2 regions of the Dyadobacter sp. CY327 genome follow, and region 2 is predicted to be linked to the other one. Evidence: riboswitches for the same ligand, from Rfam matches in the RefSeq annotation. Region 2 holds a riboswitch; the other holds the start of a gene.
What was found. Region 2 has a riboswitch for cobalamin ahead of LZG74_RS01390 (TonB-dependent siderophore receptor). Riboswitches for the same ligand answer to the same signal wherever they lie in the genome.

Region 1 (4,433 bases), on a different contig from region 2:
TTGGCACGCGCGGAGAATGAATGTCGTAAACGCCCGGCCCGATTTCGTTTGGATATTCGAAATGCGCGAATGCCTGCAACAACTCCATCTGCGAGCGGGATGTTTCAATGGTGATCACATCGGCATCCATCGCGGCAATGTGTTCGATGATATCATTAAATTCACTGTAACACATGTGCGTATGGATCTGCGTCCGGTCCTGAACGCCGCTGGCGGTGATGCGGAAGCCACGCACAGCCCATGCCAGATAATGCGGGCGCTTGGCTTTGCGGAGCGGCAAACCCTCGCGGATGGCTGCCTCGTCGATCTGGATAATGCCGATTCCGGCTTTTTCCAGTGCCAGCACTTCATCGTGAATCGCCAGCGCAATTTGGTTGCTGGTCTGCTCACGCGGTTGGTCATCGCGTACAAACGACCATTGCAAAATGGTAACCGGGCCGGTCAACATGCCTTTCATGGGTTTGTCGGTTTGGGCAGCGGCAAATGTGCTCCACCGCACCGTCATATCAGCAGGACGGCTGATGTCGCCATAGATAACCGGCGGCTTTACACACCGGCTTCCATAGCTTTGAACCCAACCATTTTTTGTAAATAAAAACCCATCAAGCTGCTCGCCGAAGTATTCGACCATGTCGTTGCGCTCAAATTCACCGTGCACCAGCACATCTAACCCGATTTCTTCCTGCCAGCGGATTGCTTCTATCGTAGCCTGTTCAATTGCATTTTCATATGCTTCGAGCGTCAGATCGCCTTTTTTGAACCTGGCGCGCAGCTGGCGGATATCGTCTGTTTGTGGGAATGAGCCAATGGTCGTTGTCGGGAATGCAGGCAGGTTGAAGCGCTCGCGCTGGATTTGCTGGCGCACCGGAAAAGCCGTGCTGCGCGTTGCATCTGCATCCGTGATAGCGGCCACCCGGTCCTTCACGGCTTGCTTATGCACTTTTTGTGACGATCTTCTGCTTGCGATCGCTGCCTTATTTTCTGCTAACAGTTCAGTATTCCCATCAGCAATCTGGCTTAGCGCATTAATCTCAACCAGTTTTTGCCTGGCGAAAGCCATCCAGTTTTTGATTTCCGGATCAATGGCCGTTTCCAGTTCCAGATCGATCGGGCTGTGCAGCAGTGAGCAGGACGGTGCAATGATAACACGATCTGCTCCTAACTTACCGACGGCCAGATTGATCAGATGCAAAGATTTTTCATAGTCATTTTTCCAGACGTTACGGCCGTCCACTACGCCCACGGATAAAATCAAGCGGTCCGGAATAAGCGAAAGCACTTCGTCCAACTGCTCCGGAGCCCTTACCAGATCCACATGCAATGCATCAACCGGCAGGCCAACGGCCAGGGTCGTATTATCCAGTAATGCTTCAAAATAGGTAGCCACCAAGATTTTCACGCCGCTAACCTGCTGTGCGAAGGTTTTGTAGGCAAATTCAAATGCTTCCTTTTCCTTTTTGGTAAGATCAAGTGCCAGGCAAGGCTCGTCGAGCTGAATCCATGTTGCACCCGATTGGCCCAGACGGTTAATGATCTCAATGTAAACCGGAACCAGGCTGCTGATAAGCTCAATGCGCTCGAATCCTGACTCTTTTTCTTTACCCAACAAAAGATAGCTTACCGGCCCGATGATCACCGGCTTGGCTTTTGCTCCCAGCAGCGCTTTGGCTTGGTTATATTCGTTGAAAATATTTTCGTTGTTGATGCGGAATTGCTGATCGGCTTTGAATTCGGGCACAATGTAATGGTAGTTCGTGTCCAGCCATTTGGTCATTTCCATGGCTGTGATATCCAGACCATTCTTTTGGTATCCGCGCGCCATCGCAAAATACAAATCCAGCTCTTCATTGTCCGTTGCCTGCGAGCGCACTGCTTCATAACGCTGCGGAACGACGCCCAGTAAGAGGCTTGTATCCAATGTCTGGTCATAGAAACTGAAATCATTGCATGGGATCAGGTCGATGCCCGCTTCCAGCTGAGTCTGCCAGTTCTCTTCTTTGATCTTTTGAGCCACATTGTAAAGCTCAGTCAGATCGATCTTACCTGCCCAGAATTGTTCACAGGCTTTTTTGAGTTGTCTTTGTCCACCAATCCGCGGGTAGCCAAGGTTTTGTGTTAGCATTTTGTCGTTTGTTTAAATAAAAATTGTTACAAGCGCTTTGCTTAACATTGGTAACAGGCAGTAACCTGACTTGTAACCTGCCCTCTAAGGCGGTTACTCACAGTTGCGCGACAGCTCGTGAATTCCACACGATTCCCTATTAATCCGACCTTCGTCGAAAACCTGTTTCCAGTTGTTATGGTAAAGAACGATTCGCGATATTTTGTATCCGGCAAAGGATTAAATATCTACGCAAAGCTATGTAAGAAGCATTTAATCTCTACACATTGCCATATTTTTAGATATTATCACTATTCAATAGTCAAAAACACTGCATTTCTATCTTTTTCAACATTAAAATGTCGGTGCTAACAGATAAAATTCTACGGATGATGGAAGTTGAGAAGCGCCCTGTTGGATTAACGCGTTTTACATTGATGAGTAATTGTTGTTACCCCAGGTAACATTTGTCTTTTTTGTCTTGCTATTCAAAATATCGGGGCCTATATTTGCACTCACTAGACTTAGTCTAAATAAGACTTGCTTCACACCTATTTCTGAAAACCCGGCAGTGGCAACTGTAAGGGCAATTAATTAAGAAAAATCATCGAATGTTATTGAAGCCTTCTCTACTCATTACAGCAATTGTTAGCCTTTTTCATCTTCATACTTTTGCACAGACATCTGCCCTGAAAACGGCAGTAGTCAAAGGAAAAATCAGCGACGACAAGGGTTCGGTGGTCAGCTTTGTAACCATAAGGGTTAACGGGACCAGCATCGCCACTTTCTCTGAAACCGATGGCACCTACACATTGAAAGATGTGCCTTACGGCCATCAGGAAATTATGATTACGTCTGTCGAAATCAAATCCAAAACTTCCAGGATCCACGTTCACAAACCCACGCACGAGTTTAACGCGGTTGTAGCTAAAACCGCCCAGGATCTCAACGAAGTGCAGATTGTTCAGAAAACGGAAAAGAAACAGCTTGAAACGCAGGGATTTGCAGTCGCAATCATTGAAACAAAAGAAGCTTCGCTCCGCAACTTAACCACCAATGAACTGCTGGACCGGGCCGTAGGCGTCCGCGTTCGTCAAAACGGTGGAATCGGATCACGCGTGGAGTATAACCTGAATGGCATGTCCGGCAGTGCGGTTGGGATTTTCCTGGATGGCATTGAGATTTCAACTTATGGGTCCTCCTTCAATCTGAACAACATTCCACCTGCAATGATCGAACGCATTGAGGTTTACAAGGGTGTGTTGCCCTCGCATTTGACAGGCGATTACGTGGGCGGGGCCATCAATGTGGTTTTGAAAAAAGACGCTTCCCAAAACAACATTACAGCTGCGGTTGCCTACGGATCTTTCAACACATTTCAGGCTGATCTTTCCGGAATCTACCGTAACAAGCAAACAGGTTTTACCACCAGGGCATCAGGCTTTTACACCTACACCGACAACAGCTACACCACCTGGGGCAAGTTTTCAAAATTTGTGCATCCCGACCGAACATTGGAGCGGTATTACAGGGCCAAAAGATTCAATAATGCTTATAAGTCAATCGGCGGCAGGTTTGAAGTCGGATTTACGAATGTGAAATGGGCGGACCAGTTTTTCATAGGTTACAATATTTCAGACACTTACAGCGAAATCCCGCACGGCACCACCATGGCAAGGCCTTATGTGGGCAGGTTTGGTGAGTATCAGGCGCATGTGGTCAGCCTGAATTATAATAAGAACAATTTCCTGGCCAAAGGATTGGCGCTGAATGTAAATGCGGTCCGCAGTTACAGGAGCACATATGTTCAGGATACAGTTGGCCAGGTTTACAACTGGGACGGAAAACCCAGAATGCTCATCCGGAACGGGGAAGTTGTGCCCGTGCCGCCCACTCCGGGAATGGGCCAGCAAGGTGCCAAGAGCATTGTGGAAGTAAACCGGCAGATCACCAATATGCGCTCTAATCTGGGATACACTGTTTTTCCGGGTCACAGAATTTCCCTTAATCACAAGCTGGAAACCACCGACAGGGATGACAATGACCTGCTGAATCCGGAGCGGAAAGAAATGGTGACCATAAGCAGTGTAGTCAACAACATTCTTGCCTTAAACTATGAAGCGCAGTTCTTCAACGACAAGCTCAAAACAAACCTGCTGGGAAAATACACCTCCAACCGGACGATTCAAACGCGGCCTGAACTGATCGAACAAGACGGCGCAAACGTCATCAACAGGGTGCGCAACAAAACGGTGAACCACAACAAAGGATATGGCGCTACGGTTTCCTACAATGTATTTTCCAAAATGTACATCATCGGCTCAACTCAAAA
Region 2 (4,433 bases):
ATTGGTTCCCCAGCAAGACACATATGCTTTGTTGTTGGTCCCAAAAACCACTTCCCGTGGATTCTCAATTTCCGGAGCGCCAATGGTCGCAATTCTCTGGAAAGTGTTGCTGTTGACAATCTCAACCTTATCCTGGCCGGCAGACATATTGTCCACAAGAATGATCCCGGTTGCGTCCAGGGCCACATAATCCTGCACGCCGCCTTTCAATGTAGTCCCGTTTGCCGTGTTGAAAATGTCAATCTCCGCAGTGGTTTGTTCTCTCGTAAAGAACGAGATCGCTCCGTTATTTTGAGAGAAATTCCCTTCATTCACCACAAAAACACCCTGGATATAATCACCCTTCGGAGCCGGGTCGCTTTGGTTACACGACCATGCGAAAAGAGACAAAGAGGTAAGAGATGCTAATCTGAATAACTGTTTTTTCATTTTTTGCTTTATTAGTTGTAAAGTTTTTGCCACATAACCTCTTGTAAAACATTACTTTGCGGAATGTGGCGGGTCATAAATTAAAATTAAACTTAATGCAAAGCTTCTGCCAGGCATTGCATTGTTTCTTACATTTAGATAAAACGTGTTTGCCAGATTATTGATCTGTCCCTGCAACCGCATTTTTATTTTATCCCAGACAAAAGTATGTTCTGCCAGCAAATTTGCGAGCGAATATCCTTCTAAAAATTGCGTATTATCAAATGTGCTGAAACGCTTGCTGATCGTCTGCGCCTGACCTGTGAGCCTCGTATTTTTATATTGGATAAATGCATTCAAATTTCCTGAATGCATCGGCACAAATACAAGCTGCTTGCCGATAATATCCGAGGAATAGGCATCATAAGCTTTTTCCTGAGCGCTTTTATTGAGCGCATAACCCAGGTTGATGCCTGATTTCCAGTCATTTATCTGATGTCGCCACCCAGCCTGCGCTTCAATGCCACGCGCCAGCACCTGCTGCAAGTTTTCTACACGGTAACTTTGCGTAGGATTCCAATAAGTCCAGTCCTTAATGCGGTTGTGATATGCCGTCAGGGAAGCTGAAAATGTTTGGTTAGCATCGATAACAATGTTTTGTTCGAGGCTAACTTCTTTGTTCCACCCGTTTTCCGGCCTGATATCCGGGTTTCCGAGTTCTTTCCAGAAGCGTTCATTCAATGTAGGCACGCGGTAACTTCTTCCTATTGAGCCTTTTAATTTCAGATTATGGGTTTCTTTTTGGACTATAAAATAGTCTGCTCCTAATGAAGGCGTGAATGGCGGATCAAATTTAGTTACAAATGCCTGCCTTAAATTCCCGGAAATGACCAGTCGGGCGGTGGCCTGCCAGCGCGTTAACAGAAAAATGTCACCTCTGTTTTCTGTCACCAATGCTTTATCATAGCCAGCGACCTGGGCGCGGTAATGTGCCCATTCGCCTCCTGCTTTAATTTGAATTGCATTGAATTGAAAATCGCGTTCAACACGGTTTGAAAACTTGTCTGTTACCGCATGGTCCAGCTGACTATAATCACCTTTGGCATAATCAATAATGTCTCTCACCCACGAAGTGCGGATCGTGAAGTCTTTAAATTGATAGCGTAACATCGTCCTGTAAGCCTCCGTTAAAGTCAGTTCGCGCCCAGCTTTGTCTTCCGGTGTTAACGTGAGCCGGTTACGGGTTAGCCATACATGCGCCGAAATCTGATGATCATTTTTTGAATTGAAAAACAAATCCTGCACCAGACCTCGCTGGAAAGAAGTGGATGGCAAAACAGTATATTGATTTCGCTCGGTGTATGGAAAATCGTTGTTCATACGGCCGTCATACACATTTGTCTTGCCTGAAAAGCTCCACTGATCACTGATCACCGCCGCATAGCGTGCTGTAACCTGGGTCTGGTGGTTGTTGAAACTTTCCTGCTGCCGGCCGATTGAAAGCTGCAAAGGCTGGGTCGATGGAGCGCTTCCCAGCAAAATACTCCCTCCCACGGCATCACTGCCGACAATGCTGGCAGCAGATCCATATTGGACAGAAAGCTGATCAAAACCGGTAACTGGGATGGTTGAATAATCTGTCTGGCCAAGGATAGGAGAATTAATGTTCAAACCATTCCATAACACAGCGGTATGGTTAGCCGACGTTCCGCGGAAAGAGGCCGTATTAAGCTGACCGGGGCCGTAATTTTTGAATGCAATCGGCGTGTAAAGCGAAAGCAGCTCGCTGATATTCTGGAAGCGGAAAAGATTCAGAGACGCTGAATCGAACTTTTGGATTTTGAGCCCGCTCATGAATTTTTCAGGAACAAAACCCTTTACGGTAACAGGTTCCAGGCGAATGCTATCCGACTGTGCAACGAGCATTTCCGGACGGAAAAGCCATGTTGCAATGGTCAAAGCCAAAAAAAACTTCCGGTCAATAATCACCTGGTGTCAAATATGTAGCGTTATCAGCTTTGTTTTTCCTCCGAAAACAAAATTTGATAGATCAACTTCTGGCAGGTCTCCTGGCTCGTCTTTTTGGTCCGTGGCCTTCCCGTTCGAGGAACAGTGGCATAGGGGATTGGATCAATATAAACAGACTCACAGTTGCGGGGACAGCTTCCGGTTCAACGGAATTCCCTATTAAGCCTTCATGCCGCATTGAAGCAGCTTTCGGCGCCAAAGGTGCAAAGGTAGTGAATTGGCCGGATTTCCGACGCGGTAACATATCCTTTATCTTCTGTACGATATGCTTTATCTTTGGCCAAAATCCTGATCATTGTTGGCTGCTCCTGCTCAAAATCTGACTGTAACTTCTTCGCAAAAAGGCATTTATCTGATGCTCGGCGCGGCATTTTTCTTTTCCCTCACCTCCGCAATTTCCAAGTGGCTCGGCCGTGATTTCCACATTGTACAGCTTGTATTTTTCCGGAACATTGTTGGGGTTGTGTTTGTAGTCACCAGCATTTGGCGACGTCCTGTAAGGCAGCAGGGAGGCAAGCTGGGGCTGCTTATTTTCCGCGGCGTTGTGGGCACATTGTCGTTGTATATGCTTTTTTATGCGATACAAACACTGGGGCTTGGCCGCGCCTCCACATACCAATACACTTATCCCATTTTCCTCGCATTGCTATCCTGGCTGCTGATCGGCGAAACGCTCAATTCCCGTGAGTGGGCAGCTATTTTTGTTGGCTTTACCGGCATCCTGTTCGTTTTCCGGCCCGATCTTTCCATTTCGCTGCGGGACAATGCCTTAGGGCTCGGCAACGCATTGTTAACAGCAATTTCTTATTTGTCAATCAGGCAGTTAGGTGTTGTTTATGACTCACGCGCCATCATCCTTTCTTTTATGTTGAGCGGCATTGTGATGCCCATTATTTCCATGCTCGTCGGGACTTACTATCCTATGGAAAATCTGGATTTCCTGATTGGCACATTCACCTGGCCATCTCAAATTTCGCAATGGCTTGGCTTTCTGGCGCTCGGACTGACGGCGCTAGTGGGTCAGAGAATGCTGACGCAATCCTTCACATTTGACAAAGCCGGGCGCGTTGCTGCCATTGGTTATTCCAATATTCTGTTCTCAGTTCTGATCGGTTTTTTCATGGGAGAGGCCATTCCTTCATTCTCTATGTTCGCAGGCATGTTGCTGATCGTAGGAGGAGGAGTTATGGTTTCGCTGGCAAAAAGAAAGCCCGCTATGGCAGCCGATCCGGAATAAAGTCAGCCATTAAGCACAATTATTCCACCGTGAAATTTGTTCATTCATTGAAATCAAATGAAGTTATGAAAAGATCAGCTGCATCATTTTTTCTGTTTTTGGCCATCCTAACAGTGGCCTCGGGTTTCAGATCCGACAAAAACAGGCCCGCGGAAGGCATTCAATGGTTAACAATTGAAGAAGCCTACGCTAAAATTCAGCAAGAGCCCCGCAAGGTTTTGATCGATGTATATACTGATTGGTGCGGATGGTGCAAAGTGATGGACCGCGAGACGTTCAAAAATAAAGCAGTTGTCGAGTACGTCAACCGCAAATACTACGCCGTCAAGCTCGATGCAGAACAGAAAAAAGCCATCACATTAGGAGACAAAAAATTCGAATTTCTCTCCGAAGGCGGGCGAGGTGTACATCAACTCGCATTAGCTCTTACCAACAACCAACCCAGTTACCCCACCACCGTTTTCCTGGACGATAAATTCAACATGATCCAGCCCTTACCCGGCTACATGAAACCCAAAGAATTCCATCAGGTAATCACATTCATAGGAGAAGATTACCACAAAAAAGAAGCCTTCGATACTTATAAATCGAAGACTTACAATTTGCTTTTTACGGGAAGGTAAGTTCTTATTTATGCAGAACCAAAATCGCGGAGCGATGCTATATTGGTAGAAATCCTAAACCGTCTCTCCCTCCTGCATGCGCTCTGCGTTCTCTGCGATGCGTAGTCTTTCGATAAATTCTCCGATGTCACCTTCCA

Region 1: linked by a shared signal. The riboswitch ahead of metE (5-methyltetrahydropteroyltriglutamate--homocysteine S-methyltransferase) and the one ahead of LZG74_RS01390 (TonB-dependent siderophore receptor) in region 2 are both predicted to bind cobalamin.

What each region holds. Positions count from the first base shown of each region.
Region 1 covers NZ_JAJUXJ010000002.1:261,015-265,447, forward strand. Annotated here, with positions in the region: gene metE (5-methyltetrahydropteroyltriglutamate--homocysteine S-methyltransferase) at 1-2,122, opposite strand, end outside; cobalamin riboswitch at 2,161-2,303, opposite strand; gene LZG74_RS10695 (TonB-dependent receptor plug domain-containing protein) at 2,713-4,433, shown strand, end outside.
Region 2 covers NZ_JAJUXJ010000001.1:303,159-307,591, forward strand. Annotated here, with positions in the region: gene LZG74_RS01385 (YncE family protein) at 1-429, opposite strand, end outside; gene LZG74_RS01390 (TonB-dependent siderophore receptor) at 481-2,373, opposite strand; cobalamin riboswitch at 2,450-2,651, opposite strand; gene LZG74_RS01395 (DMT family transporter) at 2,732-3,673, shown strand; gene LZG74_RS01400 (DUF255 domain-containing protein) at 3,739-4,296, shown strand; gene prfA (peptide chain release factor 1) at 4,351-4,433, opposite strand, start outside.